DNA from 3 places in the Priestia sp. D51 genome. Region 2 is predicted to be linked to each of the others. Evidence: riboswitches for the same ligand, from Rfam matches in the RefSeq annotation. Region 2 holds a riboswitch; each other region holds the start of a gene.

Region 1 (4,800 bases), on a different contig from region 2:
AGTCTTGCATGGAAATCAACTGCGGTGTCGCAAGCGGTTCAACCCATGTATACTATTTGTTCGTCTTTGGATTCATTTAGTCAGGTCTCAGCCTCATGGGAAACGAAATTTTCTACGCATATTTTTAGGCAAATTGTACAAACTAGAGCGGAGAATAAACAGTATAAATGTAAGCAAAAAGTTAGCAAACCTTATTTGAAGGTGATATACTGTGAGTAGAATTTGGATATTGCATATATTTAGGAGGAATTAAAATGGCTATTGCACATGCTACAGATAAAAACTTTACAGATGAAATTAAATCAGGCCTAGTGCTTGTTGACTTTTGGGCACCATGGTGTGGCCCTTGTAAAATGATTGCTCCAGTTCTTGAAGAAATTGATGGCGAACTTAACGATAAAGTTAAAATCGTAAAAGTAGACGTTGATGAAAATCAAGAAACAGCTGGAAAATTTGGTGTTATGAGTATCCCAACTTTAGTATTATTCAAAGATGGAGAGAAAGTTGATCAAGTAGTTGGTTTCCAACCAAAAGAAGCATTAACAGAATTAATTAATAAACACGCGTAAGTCAAAACCTAGCTCAGGCTAGGTTTTTTTCTTTTTCTCCACTTTTTCTCTTTTGGGAATACTTTTATTTAGCGAATATGCGTTCGTTTGTTTTATACTAGATGTAAGGAACATCGCCATAAATCCAGCTTATGTACATGTATTAAGACAGGAAAGAATGTAGGTTACGCTTCATAAGCGATTGTATAGATGGACAGAGTAAGAGAAGAGGAAGGAGAAAAGTATGAACGATTACTTAAAAGAAAAGCTGGCTATTTTACCGGATCAGCCCGGCTGTTACTTGATGAAAGATAAATATGGAACGGTCATTTACGTAGGAAAAGCAAAAGTATTAAAAAATCGAGTACGTTCCTACTTTACCGGATCTCATGACGGAAAGACGCTTCGACTTGTAAACGACATTGTTGACTTTGAATATATCGTCACATCTTCTAATTTAGAAGCGCTTATTTTAGAAATGAATTTAATTAAAAAGCATGACCCAAAATACAATATTATGCTTAAAGATGATAAGGGCTATCCGTTTATTAAGATTACAGCTGAAAAACAGCCCCGACTTGTTATTACAAGAAAAATAAAAAAAGATAAAGGGAAATACTTCGGTCCTTATCCTAATGTTCAAGCAGCAAATGAAACAAAGCGGCTTCTTGATCGCATTTATCCGTTAAGAAAGTGCTCCACTATGCCAGATAGGCCTTGTTTGTATTACCATATCGGGCAATGTCTAGCTCCTTGCGTAAAAGAGGTAAAAGAAGAGCAAAACAAACAAATTATTGAAAATATCACGCGGTTTTTAAATGGTGGATATGAGCATGTCAAAACAGAGTTAACTGAAAAAATGTTAAAAGCTTCAGAACAACTTGACTTTGAACGGGCTAAAGAATACCGAGATCAAATTGCTCATATCGAAGCGACAATGGAAAAGCAAAAAGTAACGTTTAATGATTTTGTTAATCGAGATGTGTTTGGCTATTCTTACGATAAAGGCTGGATGTGTGTTCAAGTTTTCTTTATTCGCCAAGGGAAATTAATTGAGCGAGAAGTTTCTATGTTTCCTTTTTATAAAGAGCCAGAAGAAGATTTCTTAACTTTTATCGGTCAGTTTTATGCCAAAAATATTAAGCCAAAAGAAGTGATGGTTCCAGCAACGATTGATGCAGAGTTAGCTGAGAAGTTAGTAGAAGTAGAGGTTCAGCATCCAAAGCGAGGCAAAAAGAAAGAATTAGTAGAACTTGCGTGTAAAAATGCAAAGATTGCGCTCGGTGAAAAATTCTATTTAATTGAACGAGATGAAGAGCGTACAGTTGGCGCAGTTGAACGGTTAGGAGAGGAGCTTGGAATTGCCGCTCCTTATCGGATTGAAGCATTTGATAACTCAAATATTCAAGGAACAGACCCAGTTTCTGCGATGATTGTTTTTGTTGATGGGAAACCGGAAAAGAAAGAATATCGCAAATATAAAATTAAGACGGTAAAGGGACCAGATGATTACAGTTCCATGAGGGAAGTCGTTCGCAGACGGTATTCCAGAGCGTTAAAAGAAGGTCTTCCGCTTCCGGATTTAATTGTTGTAGATGGAGGCAAAGGACATTTAGCTGCAGTACAGGACGTTCTCGAAAATGAATTGGGACTTTTAGTGCCTACAGCAGGTCTTGTCAAAGATGATAAGCACAGAACCTCCAATCTGATGATTGGTGAGCCTCCTCAAATCATACCGCTTGAACGCAATAGTCAAGAATTTTATTTGCTTCAGCGAATTCAAGATGAAGTTCACCGCTTTGCGATTACCTTCCACCGTCAAGTGCGCTCTAAGTCCGCTTTTCAGTCAGTTCTGGACGACATTCCGGGAGTGGGAGAAAAGCGTAAAAAAGCTTTGTTAAAGCATTTTGGTTCGGTGAAAAAATTGAAAGAAGCAACGATTGAAGATATTCGAAATTCAGGTGTTCCTCAGAACATTGCTGAAAAAATTTATGAAACATTACAAAAATAGTCTTGAAATAATAGAAAATATTTGATAAGCTATTAACTAATTTCATACGACACTTCATCAAATGAAGTGAAGATAGAGGTGCAAATTTAATCAGTACGCATCAGGAAGGGTATGAGCCCTTATGAACGATGCGGAAAGGGAAATTTGCCGAAGTGAACATTACCTCATAGTAATGATTGCTGGTTCTGCGTTGAATAAACGTAGGATTGTCAAGATGTAGATTCTTGGAGAGCTATCTCACGGCAGTGGACGGTTATGTTTTATAATTTTCGTTCGTTAAGCAATGAGAGCTCATCTCATTGCTTTTTTTATTGTCTGAGTAAAAAAATTTAGCTTCTCATCATCCTGCATATGCAAATTTATTGAAAAGGAATGAACAAAATTATGGCATTAATCGTTCAAAAATTTGGTGGAACATCTGTTGGTTCTGTTGAACGTATTCAACATGTAGCAAACCGTGTTATTCAAGAAGCAGAGCGCGGTAACCAAGTAGTAGTTGTTGTATCGGCAATGGGCAAAACCACAGATGCACTGGTGAAATTAGCAAGTGATATTACGGACAGTCCAAGTAAACGCGAAATGGATATGCTTCTTACAACTGGAGAACAAGTAACGATTTCCCTGTTAACAATGGCTCTTCAATTCAAAGGTCATGAAGCCACTTCGCTAACAGGTTGGCAAGCTGGTATCCAGACGGAAGCAGTTCACAGCAATGCACGAATCCAGCACATTGACACGACTCGTATTCAAAGCCAATTAGATAGAGGTCGAATCGTAGTAGTAGCTGGATTCCAAGGCTGTTCAGAAGATGGAAGCATTACAACATTAGGTCGAGGCGGCTCTGACACGACGGCAGTAGCTCTTGCCGCGGCACTAAAAGCTGCAAAATGTGATATTTATACAGACGTAACAGGAGTGTTTACGACGGATCCGCGCTACGTAGAAGATGCTCGTAAACTTCATTCTATTTCATATGACGAAATGTTAGAATTAGCCAATTTAGGAGCAGGGGTGCTGCATCCGCGCGCTGTTGAGTTTGCAAAAAATTATCAGGTACCGCTAGAAGTGCGTTCAAGCTTAGAAAACGAGAATGGAACGATTGTTGAGGAGGAAGTTTCAATGGAACAAAACTTAGTCGTAAGAGGAATTGCGTTTGAAGATAATATTTCACGGGTGACAATTGAAGGGTTAAACAACGAGTTACAAACTCTTTCTACTATTTTTACAGCATTAGCAAAAGAACAGTTAAATGTGGATATTATTATTCAAAACGTAACGGCTAATAATCGCCTCTCTATCTCATTTTCTATTAAAACTGTAGATGTAGAAGCTGCTCTTGCCGTCTTAAAAGAGTATAAATCTACCTTGGGGTATACGCGTATTGAACATGAAAGCAGTCTGGCTAAAGTATCGATTGTGGGATCTGGCATGATATCTAATCCAGGTGTTGCAGCCGAAATGTTTGAAGTGCTGGCAGGAGAGAAAATTGAAGTGAAGATGGTCAGCACGTCTGAAATTAAAGTATCTACAGTTGTACCGCATGCTGATATGGTAAAAGCTGTTGAGACGCTTCACGTAGCATTTGAATTAGAAGAGCAGCAGGCAGTGCAAGTATAAAGAAAAGAAAAAAGACGTGGTATCTCCACGTCTTTTATATATACGTATTTCTTACTTTTTATAACGCTCCGCACGGGTTTCGGTAGGTAAGATATCTTTTCGGTCCCACTGCACGGAAATCAGCACTTTTCCGTTCTTTTCTTTAGGTGTTAAGTAGGCTTCTGTTAGGCAGTTGTTTTGACGCTGAATCTGTTCAGCCACAAACCCTGACTCAAGATGAAATGAACAAGTTTCCTGCTGAAATCTTTTGCTGACCACATCACCTGATAACTCAAGCTCTAGTGAATATTTATCTTTTTTGGCAAGCGTCAGTGTTCCCCAGGAAGCTGCTTTAAAAAATGCGACGATTTCATCCATTGTATTTAATGGATATTTACGCGCAAGGTGTTTTCCTGCCCAGTATGAGATGGTATTCGTTTCGTCTCCAAGAAGCTCTGGAATTAACACGTCACGCAAAAGGCTGTATCCGAAATATGGAACGTGATCAAGAGCTCTCTCTGTTTCAGCTGCGGCATTAGGTTCTAATGTTTCCATCGTCTCTTCAAGTTCTTGCTGTGATTCTGTTTGTAAATTGCTCATGCTTTCCCCTCTTTCTTTACTACTATTATATACAAATCTAAAAAA
Region 2 (4,800 bases):
TAGCAGCAGATCCGCTTTTTCATCTGTTAGAATGTACCCGTTCAGGCCTTCAAACTAAACAAGAAATCATAGACTACATCCAAACCATTCCTAATCACCAACTTCCATCTTTTGCAACTCATTTAAGCAGGTTAATTCAGCGTATTTATTATATCGAAGCTGCTGATTACTATAACCGTCCCCTCAAAGGTTATATGCTTGTTATGAAAAACCAACCCGCTTATATATCTCTTCATTTTGCCGATCAGCTCATATAAAAAAAGCTCTCTATTCAAAAGAATAGAGAGCTTTTTTTATTCGTATTTTTTCACTGTTACTTGACATTCTTTTAACGGGATAAGCTTCGACTTTTTCGTCCATTTGTATCCTAGCCAAACAATTAAGAATAAAGGCAGTCCGATATAAGAAACAAGTACACCGTACCAGTCAATCGAGTCACCCATAAACGCCGAATAGTTTTGGCCTAAAATAACAACGGCACATAAAATAAAGGCAAAGATAGGGCCAAATGGGAAAAGTTTTGCATGATATGGAAGTTCACTCAAATCATGACCTTGAGCAACAAATGCTCTTCTAAAACGATAGTGGCTGATCGCAATTCCTAACCAAGCAATAAAACCAGACATACCAGAAGCGTTAAGTAACCACGTATATACCGCACCGTCTCCAAAAAATGAAGCACCAAATGCAAGTGTACCGACAAGTGCCGTTGCGATTAAGGCATTAACTGGAACGCCTCGTTTATTCACTTTTGCTAAGAACCTTGGTGCTTTTCCATCTTTGGCTAAGTTCCACAGCATACGCGTAGAAGCATACATGCCTGAGTTACCAGCAGATAAAACAGCTGTTAAAATAACGGCATTAATCGCTGATGCTGCAAACGCCAGACCTGCTCGTTCGAATATTAAAGTAAACGGACTTACTCGCACGTCATCACTTGCTAATGAATTCGCTGTGTATGGAATAAGCATTCCAATAACAAAAATAGCTAAAATATAAAATAACAAGATGCGCCAGAAGACTTGTTTAACTGCGCGAGGAACCGTTTTTTCCGGATCTTCACTTTCTCCAGCTGCGACTCCAAGTAACTCTGTTCCTTGGAATGAAAAACCAGCTGCCATAAAGATACCTAGTACAGTGAAGAATCCACCGTGAATCGGTCCATCACCAAGCGTGAAGTTTTTAAAACCTGGTGCTTCATTGTTAAAGATACCAAAAATCATCATAATACCAATAACTAAAAAGATAATAACCGTTACTACTTTAATTAACGAAAACCAAAATTCAGATTCACCAAATCCTTTTACAGAAAGGTAGTTAAGCCCAAACATAATTAATAAAAACAGGGCACTCCATAAAATAGAAGAAGAGTTCGGGAACCAAAATTTCATAATAAGGGCTCCAGCAGATAATTCAGCTGCAATCGTAATAGCCCAGTTATACCAGTAGTTCCAGCCGAGAGCGAAACCAAAGGATGGATCTACAAAACGAGACGCATACGTACTAAATGAACCAGCTTCAGGCATATAAGCTGCGAGCTCTGCTAGACTGGTCATCAAAAAGTAAACCATTACGCCAATAATAGCGTAAGCTAAAAGCGCTCCCCCAGGTCCTGCTGTGTGAATTGCTCCACCACTTGCTAGGAATAAGCCGGTTCCGATGGCTCCTCCTAATGAAATCATCGTTAAGTGGCGAGATTTCAACCCACGTTTTAATTCTTGCTGCTCTTGCATAGATAAATACTCCTTTCGAATGTACGGAAAGAGACGGGATAACATAAAAAAAGCCCGCAGTATATGTGCGCGCTTTTAAATCTGAAAACCGCGTCAACCTTCCGTGAAGATAGCTCTTCACATCACTCGCATGATGTGACAGTTCTGTTCCTGTTGGGAGACAGCCCCAGCTTAAATCAACCGAGAAGTGATTTAAACTTCGGCAATTTTTCCTTTCAAGCAACATCCTCAATGTTCTCTGCATTTCCGTTACTTTACTATTAAAAACTGCGACCTCTACCTCATCGATTAGGATGAGGGTTTTTTATATTCAATTGACATAAAAGAAGTATAACAAATACTAAAACGATTGTCATTATAAAAAATAGATTCAGAAAATAGAAACATCTTTGAAATCTCTCGAATCTATTTTGTTACGTATGGTATAATAAACATTGTCTTTATACTACATAAATATCCAAACGTACCACAGGGGGAGCCGCCGTGCTGAGAGTGAACGAAATGTTCAGACCCTTCGAACCTGTTAGTTAACGCTAGCGTAGGAATGTGGGAATAGTAGCATATATTTGCTTACTCCTGTGTAAACCGTTTGATATGAATGATTCAAAAACAGGAGTGAGAAACGTGAATAAAGCATTACCTTTACAGGCTAAAATTGAAATAGCTATTTTTGCAGCATTGGCACTTCTACTTGACCTTTTGCCTTCAATTAAAATTGCGACGGCTGTGAGCATTTCGTTCTCCATGGTGCCCATTTTTATTATGTGCTTTCGCTGGGGAGTAAAAGGCGGGGCTCTATCCGGTCTATTATGGGGGCTTTTGCAGTTAGCGACAGGAACAGCTTATATTTTAACAGCGCTACAAACATTTATTGAATATATTGTAGCTTTTGCTTTTATAGGTTTTGGAGGTATTTTTTCACAATCTATTAAAACAAATTTAGCTACCAATAACAGATCAAAAGCTTTTGTTTTAATTGTTTTATCTCTTATTATCGGCAGCTTCGCACGTTATTTCTGGCACTTTATTGCTGGTATTATTTTCTGGGGGTCATATGCGCCAAAGGGCATGTCCGCTCTATGGTATTCTTTTTCAATGAACGGGATTTCAATGGTAGGATCACTAATAGCCTGCTTAGTCATTCTTTCATTGTTAATTCCATCGGCATCAAGAATGATTGTAACTAAATCACACTCATCATAAGAAAAAAGACTAAATCTGCCAAGATTTAGTCTTTTTTCTTATTTGTCACCTTTGTTTACACAAAAGTGTGTCAGGTTTGATAACATAGTTAGTGAAATATTCAAAAAACTGTTTTATGATAGTCAACATATTCAAACGAGATAAAGGATTGATCGTATGCTACAGAAATGGATCACGAGCATAGGTTTAGATATTGGAACAAGCACAACAAAACTGATTGTAAGCAAACTGTTAATAGCAAATCAACAAAATCAGTTTACGCTGCCAGGCTGTCAAATTATTGATCGTCGCGTAACGTATGCAAGTTCCATCTATACAACACCTATGGTAAACGAGGTTGAAATCGATGTTCGGAGGTTAACGCTATTACTAGAAAAAGAGTACAAAAAAGCAGGGATCTCCTTAGATCAGGTGGAGGCGGGTGCTGTGATCATCACAGGAGAAACGGCTCGGAAGCAAAATGCAGAGAGTATCGTTCACTATCTAGCTGAACACGCTGGGAATTTTGTTGTTGCAACAGCTGGTGCTGACTTAGAAGGAATGTTAGCGGCAAAAGGTTCGGGAGCAATCGAACATTCTGCTGAAACCAATAAAGTGATTGCCAACATTGATGTAGGTGGAGGCACTGCTAACATCGCCTTATGTCAAAATGGAAAAGTGATTGAAACGTTTACCCTGCATGTAGGCGGAAGATTAATTCGGCTAAACGAAGATGGTATTGTTACCTACGTTTCGTCTTATTTAACTGAATTTTTAAAAAATAATTCTCTGATGCTTCAAGAAGGCGAAAAAGCAACATTTGAAAAACTCTCGTCTATTTGCAAATTGCTAGCTAAAGAAACCGTGGATTATGTGAGCGCACTGAAGCAAACCTCTTTGCTGCTCGTTTCCCCTCATACAAGATCTTCTACTCGGCCAGAGACAATCATGGTCTCGGGAGGAGTAGGAGCCATGATAGAGAAGGAGAAACCAAAAACAGTGAAGGAAGTGGCCATACACGGAGACATTGGTCCGCTGCTAGCTTATCAGTTTCAAGCCATACAGGTATCTCAAGCCGCTGAAACAACGCGAGCCACTGTCATTGGAGCTGGTATGCAAAATACAGAAGTTAGTGGATCAACCGTATACATTGAATCAAAGCGGCTGCCGCTAAAAAATATTCCGATTATAGAGATACCCGTACAGCAAGAGGAGGAGTGGAATCCGCAGCTGTTTCAAGAAAGAGCTCGAACGGCATGTATGCAGGCTTCAACTGTTTTCAGCGCAGAAGATCCTCCCGTTGCTATTGCTTTATCTCATTTCCCTTACTGCAGCTATAGAATGCTGCAAGAATTAGCAAAAGTAATAAGCGCTGAATTTGGTGCTTGTTTTAAAGGAGCTAAGTGCCTCGTTGTTTTATGCGAGCAGGATATTGCTAAAGCTTTAGGACAAGCACTAGCCAAACAGGAGAACGAATTAGAAATTATTTGTTTAGATCAAATTGACTTTACCCACGGAGATTATATCGATCTAGGGTTACCCGTAGCTGGAGAGGCAATCTCTGTTTCGATTAAAACACTCGCTTTTTCATCATAATCAACTGAACATACAAGGAGGAAACGATGTTTAAAACTACCCGGTTGTTAGGAGAAACATTTTCATTTTATAGCTTGAAAGAAATTATGGCCAAAGCAAACGAAGAACGTTCTGGAGATCAGCTCGCAGGAGTTAGCGCTGAGTCAATGAAAGAACGTATGGCAGCCAAACAAGTGCTAGCTGATATCACACTTGCTGATATTCGAAATTACCCGCTGCTAAGCGCAGATGAAGACAACGTCTCGGCATTAATCGAAAGTCAGATTGATTCATCGGTTTACGACATTAT
Region 3 (4,800 bases), on a different contig from region 2:
AGGGGCGTCAATAATTGTGGAAATGACCGCAATGATGGGCAGAACTTCTGGCGAAAATCCGTAAATTGTAATGATTAACATTTCGCCAATCATACCGCCTCCAGGAATTGCTCCCATTACGGCTCCAACTAAAAAGGCTACGCCTAATATGCTCAAAATACTCGTAGCAGACGTCATATCTTTGCCGAACAAACTGAATAAGAAAACAATTTTTAGAATACCACCGATAACAGAACCATCTTTATGGGTGTTTGCTCCTAATGGAATCACTGTTTCAGCAATATCCAGCGGCACACCCATTTTCTTTGTTGCGTCTAAATTGACTGGAATAGATGCCGCGGAAGAACAGGTAGCAATAGCAGTGATAGAAGGAGCAGCTGCATTTTTCCAAAACAGCTTAATTCCTGCTTTACCGCCAGCAATCCATGCGTATAGCGTAAAGAAGCCAAAATAGTAAACGATTGCAATTAATAAATAAAGAATAAATGCTCTAGCATACCCTTGCAAGATCTTTGGTCCAAGTTCTCCTACTACAGTAGCAAAATAGCACCCTAAACCAATTGGAGCATAGTACATGACAATTTTAACGACTTTCATCGATACTTCTTGACCCGAAGTCAGAAATTTCGCCATAGGCTGTCCTTTTTCACCAGCCATCGTGGTAGCAATACCGAAGATAACGGCAAAGACAATTAATTGTAAAATATGCTCTTTCGAAAATAACTGAACAAAATCAGGTACAGTAAATGTACTAACAAGCTGATTTAAAAGCGTCATTTTTTCAGCTGTATTTTCACTGTCACCCATTAATTCTTTAATGGCAGAAGTATCTACGTTGTGCAGCGGATTGTAAAGTGATGCGCCTAAAAAGCCTAGAACGGCTGAAACAGCAGCAGTGGCGACAAACACAACGGCGATACCTAGCATAATTTTACCAAGACGTTTCATTTCGTTCATGTTTGCGATCGCCGAAGCCACACTAAAAAAGACAAGGGGAACGATAATCATGAACATTAAATTAAGAAACAAATCACCAAAGGGCTTTACGACTGCCACATCGGGCCCGATAGCATATCCTGCTATCCCGCCAATTAAAATAGCGAGAAGCAGAATAAGCGATGATCTGTACGTTTTAAATACACTTAAAACCATATAGATTTCCTCCAAACAACAATAGCTTCTTTACTACGCAAGAACAGCTATCATTTGCTCATTGCATACGTAGTAACGACTGGCTTTACATCTTTACGCACCAAATCTTCGTATGTTTCTCGCTCTACAGCAAGACGAGCTTCTCCATTTTTCACAAATACAACAGCAGGGCGCGGAATACGGTTGTAATTGCTAGCCATTGAATAGTTGTAGGCACCTGTAGAGGATACTGCTAGTAAATCTCCTTGATTAACGCGCGGTAAATCGATATCCCAAATAAGCATATCTCCTGATTCACAGCATTTCCCCGCAATTGATACTGTTTCATCTTTTTTATCCGTCACTCTATTAGCCAAGACAGCTTCATGTTTTGCATCGTAAAGAGCAGGACGGATATTATCGGTCATACCGCCATCAATTCCTACGTATTTGCGTACACCTGGAATCTCCTTCGTTGAGCCGATTGTATAAAGCGTTGTACCTGCTTCTCCTACGATGCTTCTTCCAGGCTCAATCCAGACTTCCGGAAGGGTATAATTCTGTTCAGTTAACGTGCGGCTTAGCTTTTCTGTCAGTGCATCTACATAATACTCAACTGGAAGTGGAGAGTCGCTTTCGGTATAACGAATACCAAAACCACCACCTACGTTTAAAACTTTTACTTCAAATTCCATTTTATCACGAATACTGAATAAGAAATCAGTTAAAATATCAATGGCGCGAGAAAAACCATCTACTTCAAAAATTTGCGAACCAATATGACAATGAATGCCTAAAAGATCGTAGTAAGGCTTTTCTAATGCAGAACTTACCGCTTTCATAGCCTGGTCATTGGAAAGACCAAATCCAAACTTGGAGTCTTCCTGTCCGGTCATAATATACTCATGTGTGTGGGCTTCAATCCCTGGAGTAACACGCAGAAGAATAGATGCTTTCTGTTTGCGCTCAGCTGCTAAGGCATGTAAAACTTCAAGTTCGGTAAAGTTATCCACAACAAAACAGCCAATATTCGCATCAAGAGCCATTTCAATTTCTTCAATCGTTTTGTTATTTCCATGAAAATGAATGCGTTCAGCTGGATATCCCGCTTCAAGAGCTGTAAATAATTCGCCTCCTGAGACCACATCTAATGACATATCAAGCTTCGTTAAAAGGCTAGCCATTTCCATACAAAGAAACGCTTTCCCTGCATATGCGATTTGATATGAAAATCCGCTTCTTTGAAAGGCTGAATGGAAGGCCTTGCATTTCGTCTCAATTAATTCTTGATCGTAGATGTATAGGGGAGTGCCGTATTGTTTTTTCAGTTCGACCGTATCGCACTGCCCAATTTCTAAATGATTGCTGCTGTTAATTTTACTCGTTCCATGTAAGTACATAATCCGTATCCCTCCATTTAAATCATTCAACTATAACTTTGATGGTCAGTAGAAAAACACAAAAAAGACCCGTGAAGTGATGTTCACGCGTCTTGGTTTCATAATAATAAAGTATTATTACATTCTAGGCATCAACATCTCTTCAATAGCTCTCCACAAACCAAGTGGTTTGTGACAGCTCAGCATTTATTCAATACTGAACCAGTATATGAACACAATGGATGTTTATATACTTCGGCACGAAATCCCTTTTACTTATCTTCACAGACTCCATTAGTCTCCAATAAGTGACTCTTGATTTCATGCACCTCTATTCTCAGAGAGGAAAATTATATTTAAATGTAACTCCTATTATATTTCCTTTTCCTCCGTCTAGTCAATGAAAAGTTAAGGCATAGGAATATCAAAGAAGATAAATAAAAAAGCTATGAAGCTTCCAGATAGAATCCAAGCAGCCAGCGCTGTCTTCTGATGAATGACTAAAAGTGAGAACGTGACAATATTGAAGAGAAAAGAACATAGCAGCGACCATCCATAATGATGAGTGATACTGTGATTAACATAAGCAATGAACTCAATCACAGTAAATAAAAGCGCCCACAAAAGAATCCACCACAGCCGGCCGCTTACATGCAGCGGCAGCCTTCCTAAAAAAACCGGTATAACAAACGGATAAATAATTAAGGTTATTCCAAGAGAAACCATTAGGTGATCGGGTAGAAAAAGATGATCAATACCAACAGGGTGAAATACCCATACGCGGTGATGAAACAGCAGCACTTCATAAAGCAAATTCCCCGTGACCCAAAACAGCAAAGTAGGGTAGTATTCTTGATACCTTCGCCACTTGCCAAATAGTAAACCAAGAATGATAAAAAATAATACAAATGAAGATTGCATACGCTCTCCTTAAAATAATGGTTATTTCTTTTTATTTACATATTATAGTGGTTTTATTCTTTCATTTTTTTATTCAGCACCTATAATAGAAAAGCCGTAAGCCACAGCGTTAAAGACGTATTACCACTATTTACGGCTTTCTTCACCCTGTTATAATCTTGGTAAAAGAACTTCTACCGCTTTTGTTTACGAGACGAAAGGAGCTATATGTCAAAGTCAGCAAGGCTTAAAAATAAGCTTAAAATAGCTTCGCCTAGTATGTGACTTCTTTTTTTGCTATGCTAAAATTGCATACATATAGCATGAGAATACTAGAAGAAAGAAAAGGGTGTTTTGGTATGAAAACATACATCGTAGTTGGAGCTGGGGTACTTGGAGCTTCTACGGCATATCATTTAGCAAAAGCAGGAGCAGATGTGACATTGATAGATCGCAAGGATGCTGGTCAAGCTACTGATGCAGCAGCAGGAATTGTTTGTCCGTGGCTTTCGCAGCGTCGAAATAAAGCATGGTACCGATTAGCAAAAGGCGGCGCCAAGTACTATCAAACATTAATTCAGCAATTAGAAGAAGATGGAGAAACGGATACGGGATATAAGCGAGTAGGAGCAATTAGTTTACACACTGATGAACAAAAGCTTAAAAAAATGGAGGAACGAGCATATAAGCGTCGGGAAGAAGCCCCCGAAATAGGCGAGATTACACGTTTATCCGCTAAAGAAACACAGGCTTTGTTTCCGGCTCTTTCGGAAGAATACAGTTCAGTTCATATTAGTGGAGCCGCTCGCGTTAACGGAAGAGCTCTTCGAAACGCACTTGTGAATGCAGCGAAGAAAAACGGTGCAAAAATAATAGAAGGAAACGCAGAACTACTTTATGAAAATAATCAAGTAACGGGCGTTGCCGTAAATGGACAAACCCTTCTAGCAAGTACAACAATCGTGACAGCAGGAGCGTGGGCAAATCAATTACTAGAGCCTCTTGGAGTGAAATTTTTAGCAAGCTTTCAAAAAGCGCAAATTGTCCACTTGCATCTTCCTGATTTAGATACAAAAGACTGGCCCGTTGTAATGCCTCCAAGCGACCAATATATTCTTTCGTTTGAACAAGGTCAAATTGTCATAGGAGCAACACATGAAAACGACACGGGTTATGACTTGAGAGTAACGGCTGGGGGGCTTCATGAAATTTTTTCAAAGGCCTTATCAATTGCTCCTGGCTTAACAGAAAGCACAGTCTTAGAAACAAGGGTAGGGTTTCGACCATTTACTCCAGGCTTCTTGCCAGTCATTGGGGCTCTTCCAGCTTACGAAGGAATACTAGTAGCGAATGGTCTCGGAGCTTCAGGCTTAACGTCGGGCCCTTATCT

Evidence for each region. A riboswitch is a leader RNA that binds a small molecule or an ion and turns the genes downstream of it on or off. The one in region 2 is predicted to bind lysine.
Region 1: another riboswitch for lysine. It lies ahead of ACNHOZ_RS00975 (aspartate kinase); the one in region 2 lies ahead of ACNHOZ_RS06885 (amino acid permease).
Region 3: another riboswitch for lysine. It lies ahead of lysA (diaminopimelate decarboxylase); the one in region 2 lies ahead of ACNHOZ_RS06885 (amino acid permease).

The regions. Positions count from the first base shown of each region.
Region 1 is NZ_JBLTIR010000001.1:178,767-183,566, forward strand. Features, by position in the region: gene trxA (thioredoxin) at 255-569, shown strand; gene uvrC (excinuclease ABC subunit UvrC) at 793-2,559, shown strand; lysine riboswitch at 2,625-2,802, shown strand; gene ACNHOZ_RS00975 (aspartate kinase) at 2,944-4,176, shown strand; gene ACNHOZ_RS00980 (YslB family protein) at 4,228-4,755, opposite strand.
Region 2 is NZ_JBLTIR010000002.1:47,822-52,621, reverse strand. Features, by position in the region: gene ACNHOZ_RS06890 (hypothetical protein) at 1-257, shown strand, start outside; gene ACNHOZ_RS06885 (amino acid permease) at 294-1,733, opposite strand; lysine riboswitch at 1,836-2,020, opposite strand; TPP riboswitch at 2,195-2,295, shown strand; gene thiT (energy-coupled thiamine transporter ThiT) at 2,328-2,936, shown strand; gene ACNHOZ_RS06875 (ethanolamine ammonia-lyase reactivating factor EutA) at 3,093-4,511, shown strand; gene ACNHOZ_RS06870 (ethanolamine ammonia-lyase subunit EutB) at 4,538-4,800, shown strand, end outside.
Region 3 is NZ_JBLTIR010000004.1:54,724-59,523, reverse strand. Features, by position in the region: gene ACNHOZ_RS17015 (dicarboxylate/amino acid:cation symporter) at 1-1,152, opposite strand, end outside; gene lysA (diaminopimelate decarboxylase) at 1,203-2,531, opposite strand; lysine riboswitch at 2,670-2,852, opposite strand; gene ACNHOZ_RS17005 (CBO0543 family protein) at 2,919-3,431, opposite strand; gene ACNHOZ_RS17000 (NAD(P)/FAD-dependent oxidoreductase) at 3,770-4,800, shown strand, end outside.